DNA from 3 places in the Micromonospora sp. WMMD737 genome. Region 3 is predicted to be linked to each of the others. Evidence: predicted binding sites of a transcription regulator. Region 3 holds the regulator's gene; each other region holds the start of a gene.
What was found. Region 3 encodes HrcA, which represses chaperone genes, less so after heat shock. Its sites were predicted from a motif close to GGTTNGCACNCTCNNNNNGAGNGTGCNAACC; they were not measured.

Region 1: a site for HrcA is predicted at 1,671-1,701, ahead of groL (chaperonin GroEL). Genes of this name have one in related genera too.
Region 2: a site for HrcA is predicted at 1,338-1,368, ahead of groES (co-chaperone GroES). Genes of this name have one in related genera too.

Annotation. Positions count from the first base shown of each region.
Region 1 is NZ_JBMHMH010000001.1:4,352,814-4,356,087, forward strand. It holds gene groL (chaperonin GroEL) at 1-1,474, opposite strand, end outside; gene ACN27A_RS19045 (hypothetical protein) at 1,749-2,867, opposite strand; gene ACN27A_RS19050 (cold-shock protein) at 3,082-3,274, opposite strand, start outside.
Region 2 is NZ_JBMHMH010000001.1:4,020,604-4,023,877, reverse strand. It holds gene ACN27A_RS17415 (THUMP-like domain-containing protein) at 29-1,252, opposite strand; gene groES (co-chaperone GroES) at 1,502-1,816, shown strand; gene groL (chaperonin GroEL) at 1,887-3,274, shown strand, end outside.
Region 3 is NZ_JBMHMH010000001.1:3,245,050-3,248,323, forward strand. It holds gene ACN27A_RS13850 (16S rRNA (uracil(1498)-N(3))-methyltransferase) at 1-58, opposite strand, end outside; gene dnaJ (molecular chaperone DnaJ) at 106-1,251, opposite strand; gene hrcA (heat-inducible transcriptional repressor HrcA) at 1,325-2,347, opposite strand; gene ACN27A_RS13865 (DUF4870 domain-containing protein) at 2,592-3,274, shown strand, end outside.

The DNA of each region.
Region 1 (3,274 bases), 1.1 Mb from region 3:
TGATGCCCGCGGCCAGCAGGTCGACGTACTCGCCGTTGGCGGCGTTGAGGCCGTGACCCGGGTTGAGGTTGCGGACGTGCTCGACGACCACGCCACCCTCGAGACCGGCGTTGACGGCGATCTGCCGCAGCGGGGCGTCCAGCGCGATCTTGACGATCTGCGCGCCGGTCGCCTCGTCGCCGACCAGGTCCAGCTTGTCGAAGGCGGTCTTGCCGGCCTGCACCAGCGCGACGCCACCACCCGGGACGATGCCCTCCTCGACGGCGGCCTTCGCGTTGCGGACGGCGTCCTCGATGCGGTGCTTGCGCTCCTTCAGCTCGACCTCGGTGGCCGCGCCGACCTTGATCACCGCGACGCCGCCGGCCAGCTTGGCCAGCCGCTCCTGCAGCTTCTCGCGGTCGTAGTCGGAGTCGCTCTTGTCGATCTCGGCCCGGATCTGGTTGACCCGGCCCTGGATCTGCTCGGCGTCGCCGGCACCGTCGACGATGGTGGTCTCGTCCTTGGTCACCACGACCTTGCGGGCGCGGCCCAGCATGTCGAGGCCGACGGCGTCCAGCTTGAGGCCGACCTCCTCGCTGATGACCTGGCCACCGGTGAGGATGGCGATGTCGGCCAGCATGGCCTTGCGGCGGTCACCGAAGCCCGGCGCCTTGACGGCGACGGACTTGAAGGTGCCCCGGACCTTGTTGACGACCAGGGTCGCCAGGGCCTCGCCCTCGATGTCCTCGGCGATGATCAGCAGCGGCTTGCCCGACTGCATGACCTTCTCCAGGATCGGGAGCAGGTCCTTCACCGACGAGATCTTGCTGTTGACGATCAGGAGGTAGGGGTCGTCGAAGACGGCCTCCATGCGCTCCGGGTCGGTCATGAAGTAGGCCGAGATGTAGCCCTTGTCGAAGCGCATACCCTCGGTGAGCTCCAGCTCCAGCCCGAAGGTGTTGCTCTCCTCGACGGTGATGACGCCTTCCTTGCCCACCTTGTCCATCGCCTCGGCGATGATCTCGCCGACGCTGGTGTCACCGGCGGAGATGGAGGCGGTGGAGGCGATCTGCTCCTTGGTCTCGACGTCCTTGGCGAGCTTGAGCAGCTCCTCCGAGACGCTGGCCACGGCGGCCTCGATGCCCCGCTTCAGGGCCATCGGGTTGGCACCGGCGGCCACGTTGCGCAGGCCCTCGCGGACCAGGGCCTGGGCCAGGACGGTCGCCGTCGTCGTGCCGTCACCGGCGACGTCGTCGGTCTTCTTCGCGACCTCCTTGACCAGCTCGGCGCCGATCTTCTCGTAGGGGTCCTCGAGCTCGATCTCCTTGGCGATGCTCACACCATCGTTGGTGATGGTGGGGGCACCCCACTTCTTCTCGAGGACGACGTTGCGGCCCTTGGGGCCGAGGGTCACCTTCACGGCGTCGGCGAGCTGGTTCATGCCCCGCTCGAGGCCGCGGCGCGCCTCTTCGTCGAACGCGATCATCTTGGCCATACGGCGTTGTCCTCCTGGACACTCACGGGCCACCCGGAGTGTGTGTCCCGGATGGGCCGCCTGGTGTACGCACCTTGGGACGTCGCCACCTGGCGACGACGACGTCTCCTCGGCCGGGCCGGATAGCCCGCGACGACCGGCCATGTGCCGCAGCCGCGTCTGGACGCCGCTACGACCGTGGCCCTACCGCCCCGACCATTGGCACTCACGGTATGCGAGTGCCAATAACTTGTTTAGCACTCTCCCCTGCCGAGTGCAAGCACGATCGCCCCGGTCAGCCGAGTTCACCGGCCAGCCGCGCACTGTCCACCGGCCCCTCGTGGGCACGCTGCTCGGCGTACGTGACGACCAGGCCGACCAGCTGGGCGAGGTGGGTCGGCAGGGCCAGCACCGCGCCCACCAGCGTCACCACGAGCACGCCGACCGCCGTGCCGGGCGACTCCAGCGGGGTGGTGCCGAACGGCAGCGTGCCGATGCCCTCGACCATGCCGGCGGCCCCACTGCCGACGATCACCGCCGCCGCGACCAGCGCCACCCGGCCGAGCAGCAGACCCAGCCGATCGTGGAACATGCGGAAGGAACGGCCGATCGGGTGCTGCCGCTCGAACAGGTAGACCGGGCCGGCCATGCTCAGCGCGAAGGCGAAGTAGATGCCGGGGATCACGCAGAGGCAGACCCCGAGCCCGATGATGACGCTCATCAGCAGGGTCCAGCCCCAGAGGCCCAGCGCCCGGCGCGCCCCGTAGGAGAGGGCGGCGCCCACGCTCACCGGTTGACCGGACGCCTGCCGGGTGACCACCCACGTGCCGGCCGCCCAGCCCAGGCTCTGCACGAAGCCGAAGACGAGGGCGCTGCCGAGCACCACGGACAGCAGGACGACCGTGTCGGTCAGGAAGGTGTCGGGCAGCGCGGCGGGGTCGCCGGCCATCGACTCCTCCCACTTGGCGCTCGGGTCGACGACCAGCGAGAGCATCGACACCACCAGGGCCGGCAGCACCTGGGTGAGCAACAGGATCGGCAGCAGCAGCCGCCAGCCCCGGCGCACCGCGCCGACGCACCGGCCGAACCAGCCGTTGACACCCGCGCCGGGCGGGGTGACGAGCAGGTCGGCCGGGTCGAGACCGTGCCCCGGCGGGTACCACCCGTGGACCGGCTGCCCGGGATGGGCGCCCGGGGCGCCCGGGTGCCCGGGGTACGCGACCGGGGCGCCCGGGTACCACGGCTGCCCGCCGTACGGGCCGGAGCCGGCCGGGTACCCGCCGGTGGGCGGGAACACCCAGTCCTGCGGCTGTTGCGGGCCCGTCGGCGCAGCGCCGCCCGGGCCGACGGGTGGCGTCGCGGAGGGGTCGGGATCTCCCGGGGGCGGCGCGGCCTGGGGCGGCTGGTCGGACATGAACCCTCCTCAGCGATGGCTGGAACGGCTCACGATCCTCCCCTGCCGACGCAACCGCGCCGAAGCCCGCCCCCGTGGAGCGGACCGGCCGACCGCCCGCCCCGGTGGAGCGGACCGGCCGACGACCGCCCGGGGCACCGGGCCACCCCCGGCCGGCGCCCCGTGACCGGTGGTCGGGAGGTCGGTCGGCGCGGGGGCGCGGGAGGGACGCCCGTCAGGCGATGACGCGCACGCGCTCGGCCTGGGGGCCCTTCTGGCCCTGGGCGATCTCGAACTCGACCCGCTGGCCGTCGTCCAACGCCTTGTAGCCGTCCATCTCGATCGCCGAGAAGTGGACGAAGACGTCCTGCCCACCGTCGACGGCGATGAAGCCGTAGCCCTTTTCGGAGTTGAACCACTTCACGGTG
Region 2 (3,274 bases), 780 kb from region 3:
CGGGCCCGCCGCCGGCCGCCCCCGCGCGCTACCCGACCGGCCGGCAGACCAGCACCGTCGGCGCCCCGGCGACCCGGGTCAGCGCCAGGCTGGCCGCCTCGTCCCCGGTCAGCCGCAGGTCCCGGCGGAGCTTCTCCGGCTCCAGGGCGGACCCGCGCTTGAGGATCTCCACCCGCCCGACCCGGCGCTCCCGCAGCAGCGCCCGCAGCCGCTTGAGCGAGAACGGCAGCACGTCGGTGACCTCCAGGCAGCGGGCGAACGGCGTCGGCGTCGGCGCGTCCGCGTAGAGGTAGGCGATGCTCGGGTCCGCCAGCGTCGCGCCCAGCGTCTCGGCCAGCTCCGCGACCAGGTGCGCGCGGACCACCGCCGGGTCGGGGTCGTACAGGAAGCGGCGCGCCGGGCCGACCGGTGCCTCGGCGTCTCCGGAGCCCGTCACCTGATGGCAGGGGACCCTTCCGCTGCCGGAAGCGTCGACAGGGGGCCCTTCCTTACCGCGCAGCAGGGTGGCGCGGCGGGGGACCTGCGCCAGCTCGCCGCACCACAGGGCCGCCTCGACCAGGTCGCCGTCGACGCTCACCCACTCCGCCTCGGCGCCCGCCGGGATCAGCGCGTGGTCGATGCCGGGCGCCACCTTCACGACGGTGTGCGGCACCCGCTCGGCCAGCCCGACGACGAAGTCCCAGGGCGGCGAGTAGGCGTTCGGGTCGAAGATCCGCCGCCCGGTGCCCGCCTTCCGGCGCGCCGGGTCGCAGAACACCCCGTCGACCCGGTCCACGTCGAACGCCGTGGCGTCGCCGCACTCCACCGTGAACAGCTCGGCCAGCCCGGCCGCCTCGGCGTTCGCGGCGGCCATCGCGGCGGTCAGCGGGTCGGCCTCCACGCCGTACACCCGGATGCCGGCGCGGGCGGCGGCGAGCGCGTCCGCGCCGAGGCCGCAGCCGAGGTCGGCGAGGACGCGCACCCCGGCGGCCCGCAGCCGCTCGGCCCGCCGTGCCGCGACGACGCCCCGCGTCGCCTGCTCCAGCCCGGCCCGGGTGAGGAACATCCCCGCCGCCGCCGGCCCGAACTTGCCGACCGCCCGGCGGCGCAGCTCGGCCTGGGTGAGGGCGGCCGACGCCAGGTCGGCCGGCAGCCCGGCGGAGCGGAGCGCGGCCGCCGCGGTCAGCGGATCGCCGCCGGCCACCCGCGCGGCGGCGGCGAGCGCGGCCGACCCCTCGGGCGTACGCAGGGCGGCGAACTGGTCGAGATCCACCCGGTCATTGTGGTCGGCGGACCCGACGCGCCGGCCGGCGGGTTGGCACTCTCCTTGACGGAGTGCTAGCCGAGGAATAACCTGCGATTAGCACTCTCACCCCGAGGGTGCCAGCTTCCGGGCCTCGTGGCCCGGGCGCTGAACGCCAGGCGGACCGGCACCCGCGACGACGGCCCCGCCCGGTGGCATGTGGCAGATTGACGCCGGTCGGCTCGCCGACCGGTAACGAAACCAGTACCCCAGGAGGGTATGCCCGTGACTACCGCGACCAAGGTTGCGATCAAGCCGCTCGAGGACCGGATCCTGGTCCAGGCGAACGAGGCTGAGACCACCACGGCGTCGGGCATCGTGATCCCCGACACCGCCAAGGAGAAGCCGCAGGAGGGCACCGTCCTCGCTGTCGGCCCGGGCCGGATCGACGACAAGGGCAACCGGATCCCGGTTGACGTCTCCGTCGGCGACACCGTCATCTACTCGAAGTACGGCGGCACCGAGGTCAAGTACGCCGGCGAGGAGTACCTGGTGCTCTCCGCCCGCGACGTCCTCGCGGTCATCGAGAAGTAAGCAACCGATCAGTGTCGTCGCCCCGGTCCGGCTCGCCGGGCCGGGGCGACGTCGCTTCGAAGGGACATTCATGGCGAAGATCCTGAGCTTCTCGGACGACGCCCGGCACCTGCTCGAGCACGGTGTCAACGCCCTCGCGGACGCGGTCAAGGTCACCCTCGGCCCGCGCGGGCGCAACGTCGTCCTGGACAAGAAGTTCGGTGTGCCCACGATCACCAACGACGGCGTGACCATCGCCAAGGAGATCGAGCTCACCAACCCCTACGAGAACCTCGGTGCGCAGCTGGTCAAGGAGGTGGCGACCAAGACCAACGACGTCGCCGGCGACGGGACCACCACCGCCACCGTGCTGGCCCAGGCGATGGTCCGCGAGGGCCTGCGCAACGTCACGGCCGGCGCCAACCCGGCCGGCCTCAAGCGGGGCATCGACGCGGCGGCCGCCAAGGTCTCCGAGGCGCTGCTCGGCCGCGCCGTCGAGGTCGCCGACAAGAAGTCGATCGCGCACGTCGCGACGATCTCCGCGCAGGACGCCACGATCGGCGAGCTGATCGCCGAGGCGATGGAGAAGGTCGGCCGCGACGGTGTCATCACCGTCGAGGAGGGCTCCGCCCTGCACACCGAGCTGGACGTGACCGAGGGTCTCCAGTTCGACAAGGGCTTCATCTCGCCCAACTTCGTCACCGACATGGAGTCGCAGGAGTCGGTCCTGGAGGACCCGTACATCCTGATCACGACCCAGAAGATCTCGGCGATCGAGGAGCTGCTGCCGCTGCTGGAGAAGGTCCTCCAGAACAGCAAGCCGCTGCTGATCATCGCCGAGGACGTCGACGGCCAGGCGCTGTCGACGCTGGTGGTCAACTCGATCCGCAAGACCCTCAAGGTCTGCGCGGTCAAGGCCCCCGGCTTCGGTGACCGGCGCAAGGCGATGCTCCAGGACATGGCGATCCTCACCGGCGCCGAGCTGGTCGCGCCCGAGCTGGGCTACAAGCTCGACCAGGTGGGCCTGGAGGTGCTCGGCACCGCCCGGCGCGTGGTGGTCGACAAGGAGAACACCACGGTCGTCGACGGCGGCGGCAAGTCGAGCGAGGTCGCCGACCGGGTCGCGCAGATCCGCAAGGAGATCGAGGCCTCGGACTCCGACTGGGACCGGGAGAAGCTCGCCGAGCGGCTGGCCAAGCTGTCCGGCGGCATCGCGGTCATCAAGGTCGGCGCCGCGACCGAGGTCGAGATGAAGGAGCGCAAGCACCGCATCGAGGACGCGATCGCCGCGACCAAGGCCGCGGTCGAGGAGGGCACCGTCCCCGGCGGCGGCGCCGCCCTGGTGCAGATCCTGCCGGCGCTCGACGACGACCTCGGCTTCACCGGGGACGAGAAGGTCGGCGTCTCGATCGTGCGCAAGTCGCTGGTCGAGCCGCTGCGCTGGATCGCCCAGAACGCCGGCCACGACGGCTACGTCGT
Region 3 (3,274 bases):
CCAGGGTGAGCTGGTCGGCGGTGGGCAGCGACTCGACCAGGAACAGCGGCGCGGACACGACGATCAGGCTAGCCGCCCCGGCGGACGCCGGGGCGGTCAGGCCGCTCAGGCGTGGCCGTTGAAGGCGTCGCGCATCCGGGAGAAGAAGCCGCCCTGCTTGGTGAGCTCGGCGACCTCCTCGCCCCGCGTCTTGGCGAAGTCGCGCAGCATCTTCTCCTGGTCGGCGTCGAGCTTGGTGGGGGTGCGCACGTCGAGGTGGACGTAGAGGTCACCCCGGCCGGTGCCACGCAGGTGCGGCACGCCCCGGGCGCGCAGCCGCAGCGTGCTGCCCGGCTGGGTGCCGGCCTTGACGTCGACCGTCTCCTCGCTGTCCAGCGTCTTGATGGTCAGCCGGGTGCCGAGGGCCGCCGCGGTCATCGGCACCGTGACGCGGCAGTGCAGGTCGTCGCCCTTGCGGGAGTAGACGTCGTGGGGGCGCTCGTGGATCTCCACGTAGAGGTCGCCGGCCGTGCCGCCGCCCGGACCGACCTCACCCTGCTGGGCGAGGCGGATGCGCATGCCGTCCTCGACGCCGGCCGGGATCTTGACCGTCAGCGAACGGCGGGTGCGGACGCGACCGTCGCCGGCGCAGGTCGGGCACGGGTGCGGGATGGTGGTGCCGTAGCCCTGGCAGACCGTGCACGGCCGGGCGGAGACCACCTGGCCGAGGAAGGTGCGCTGCACGGACTGCACCTCGCCCCGGCCGGCGCACGCCTCGCAGGTGGCCAGGTGGGTGCCGGCCGCCGTGCCGGCGCCGGAGCAGGTGGTGCAGAGCACGGCGGTGTCGACGGTGATCGGCGCCTCGACGCCGAACGCGGTCTCGTGCAGGTCCAGCTCCAGCCGCAGGATCGCGTCGGCGCCGGGCCGGGTCCGCGGTCGCGGACCCCGCGAACCGCCGGCCGCGCCGCCGAAGAACGCGTCCATGATGTCCTGGAAGCCGACGAACGGCCCGGCGCCGCCAGGGCCGCCCGGGCCACCCGCGCCCCCGCCACCGGGGGCGAGCGGGTCACCGCCCAGGTCGACGATCTGCCGTTTCCGGTCGTCCGAGAGGACCTCGTACGCGGCGTTGATGTCCTTGAACTTCTCCTGGGCCTCCGGATCCGGATTCACGTCCGGGTGGAACTGCCGCGCCAACTTGCGGTAGGCGCGCTTGATCTCGTCGTCGGAGGCTTCCCGGCTCACGCCGAGAATGCCGTAGTAGTCCCTGGCCACTGCGTTCCGTGTCCTCATGTTCGTCTCGCGTTGCGCCGGTCGGCGGCCGGAGCCGGCCGTCGGCCCTGACTGGTCAGTTCTGGGCCAGCAGCTCGCCCACGTAGCGTGCCACGGCCCGCACCGTGGCGATGGTGCCGGGGTAGTCCATCCGGGTCGGCCCCAGCACGCCGAGGCCGCCGACGCTGGTCGCGCCCGGCCCGTAGCCGGTGCTGACCACCGAGGCGGCGCGCAGGTTGTCGATCTCGTTCTCGTCGCCGATCAGCACCCGCGTCGTGCTCGGCTCCGCCTCGCCGATGAGCTTGAGCATGACGACCTCCTCCTCCAGCGCCTCCAGGATGGGGCGCAGGGAGCCCTGGAAGTCGAGCAGCCCGCCGCGGGTGAGGTTGGCCGTCCCGGCCAGCGCGATCCGCTCCTCGTGCCGCTCGATCAGCGTCTCCAGCAGCACGGTGGAGAGGGTGGTCATGGCCGGGCGCAGGTGCGGCACCGACTCCTCGACGAGCGCCTGCACCAGCGGCGGGGTCTCCGACAGCCGGGTGCCGACCAGCTTCTCGTTGACCAGCCGGCGCAGGTCCGTGACGTCGTCGGCGGGGATCGGCGCGGGCAGCTCGACCAGCCGCTGCTCGACCCGGCCGGTGTCGGCGATCATGACCAGCATCAGCCGGGTGGTGGAGATCGGCACCAACTCCAGGTGGCGCACCGAGGAACGGGCCAGGCTCGGGTACTGCACGACGGCGACCTGCCGGGTGAGTTGCGCCAGCAGCCGGACGGTGCGGTGCACCACGTCGTCGAGGTCGACGGCGCCCACCAGGAACCGCTCGATCGCCCGGCGCTCGGCCGGGCTGAGCGGCTTCACCCGGGACAGCCGGTCCACGAAGAGCCGGTAGCCCCGGTCGGTGGGCACCCGGCCGGCACTGGTGTGCGGCTGGCGGATGTAGCCCTCCTCCTCCAGCACGGCCATGTCGTTGCGGACGGTCGCCGGTGAGACCCCCAGCTGGTGCCGCTCGACCAGCGCCCTGCTGCCGACGGGCTCCTGCGTGGCGACGTAGTCCTCGACGATCGCGCGCAGCACGGCGAGCTTGCGGTCGTCGAGACCCATCCTCCCCACCTCCTGTCGCACGTCGGCCCCGGCACGCGGGGGGCCGGGGCGGGCTGCTGGCACTCGACTGTAGCGAGTGCCAGTCTACGTCGGCGGGGCCGCCCGCGCGATGATCGACCTGGGGTGATCAGTCCGATCGGCGACCGCGCGGGCCCGCCCGACGCCCCCGTGGGGCCGGTGTTCGGGGCGTCCCGGCCGGTGTCGCGCTGGTGCCGCCTTGCCGGCTGCCCCTACCGTGACCTCCATGACTGAACCACCTCGCCCTCCCGGAGCGGGGGACCCCGGCTTCCCGCCGGACCCGACCGCCCCGTCGGGGGTTCCCGGCCCCGCCGGCTCCGGCGACCCCACCGCACCACTGTCCGGGGCACCGGGCCCGGGCAGCCATCCTCCACCCGGTGGCTATCCGCCGCCCACCGGTGACCAGCCGTCGTCGGGCGGCTACCCTCCGCCCGGCGACTACCCGCCGTCGGGCGGTCATCCCCCGCCCGGCGACTACCCGCCGCCCGGTGGCTACGGACCGCCCGGAGGCTTTCCCCCGCCCGGCGGCTTTCCCCCGCCCGGCGGCTACGGAGCGCCGGGGGCCGGCTATCCGGCCGGTGGCGGCTACGGACCGCCGGCGGGCGGCTTCGCCAGCAACGACGACAAGACCTGGGCCCTGATCGCCCACTTCGGCGGCGCGGCCGGCGTGATCGTCGGCGGCGGCCTGCTCGGCTGGTTGGCGCCGCTCATCGCGCTGATGGTCCGGGGGCAGCAGTCGCCGACCGCCCGGGCGCACGCCGTCGCGGCGCTGAACTTTCAGCTCACCTGGACGATCGTCGGGGTGCTGAGCTGGGTGGTCACGCTGATCACCTGCGGGGTGCTGTTCTTCGTTCCCATGCTCGTCACGCTGGTGCCGCTGATCTTCGGCATCGTCGGCGGCGTCAAGGC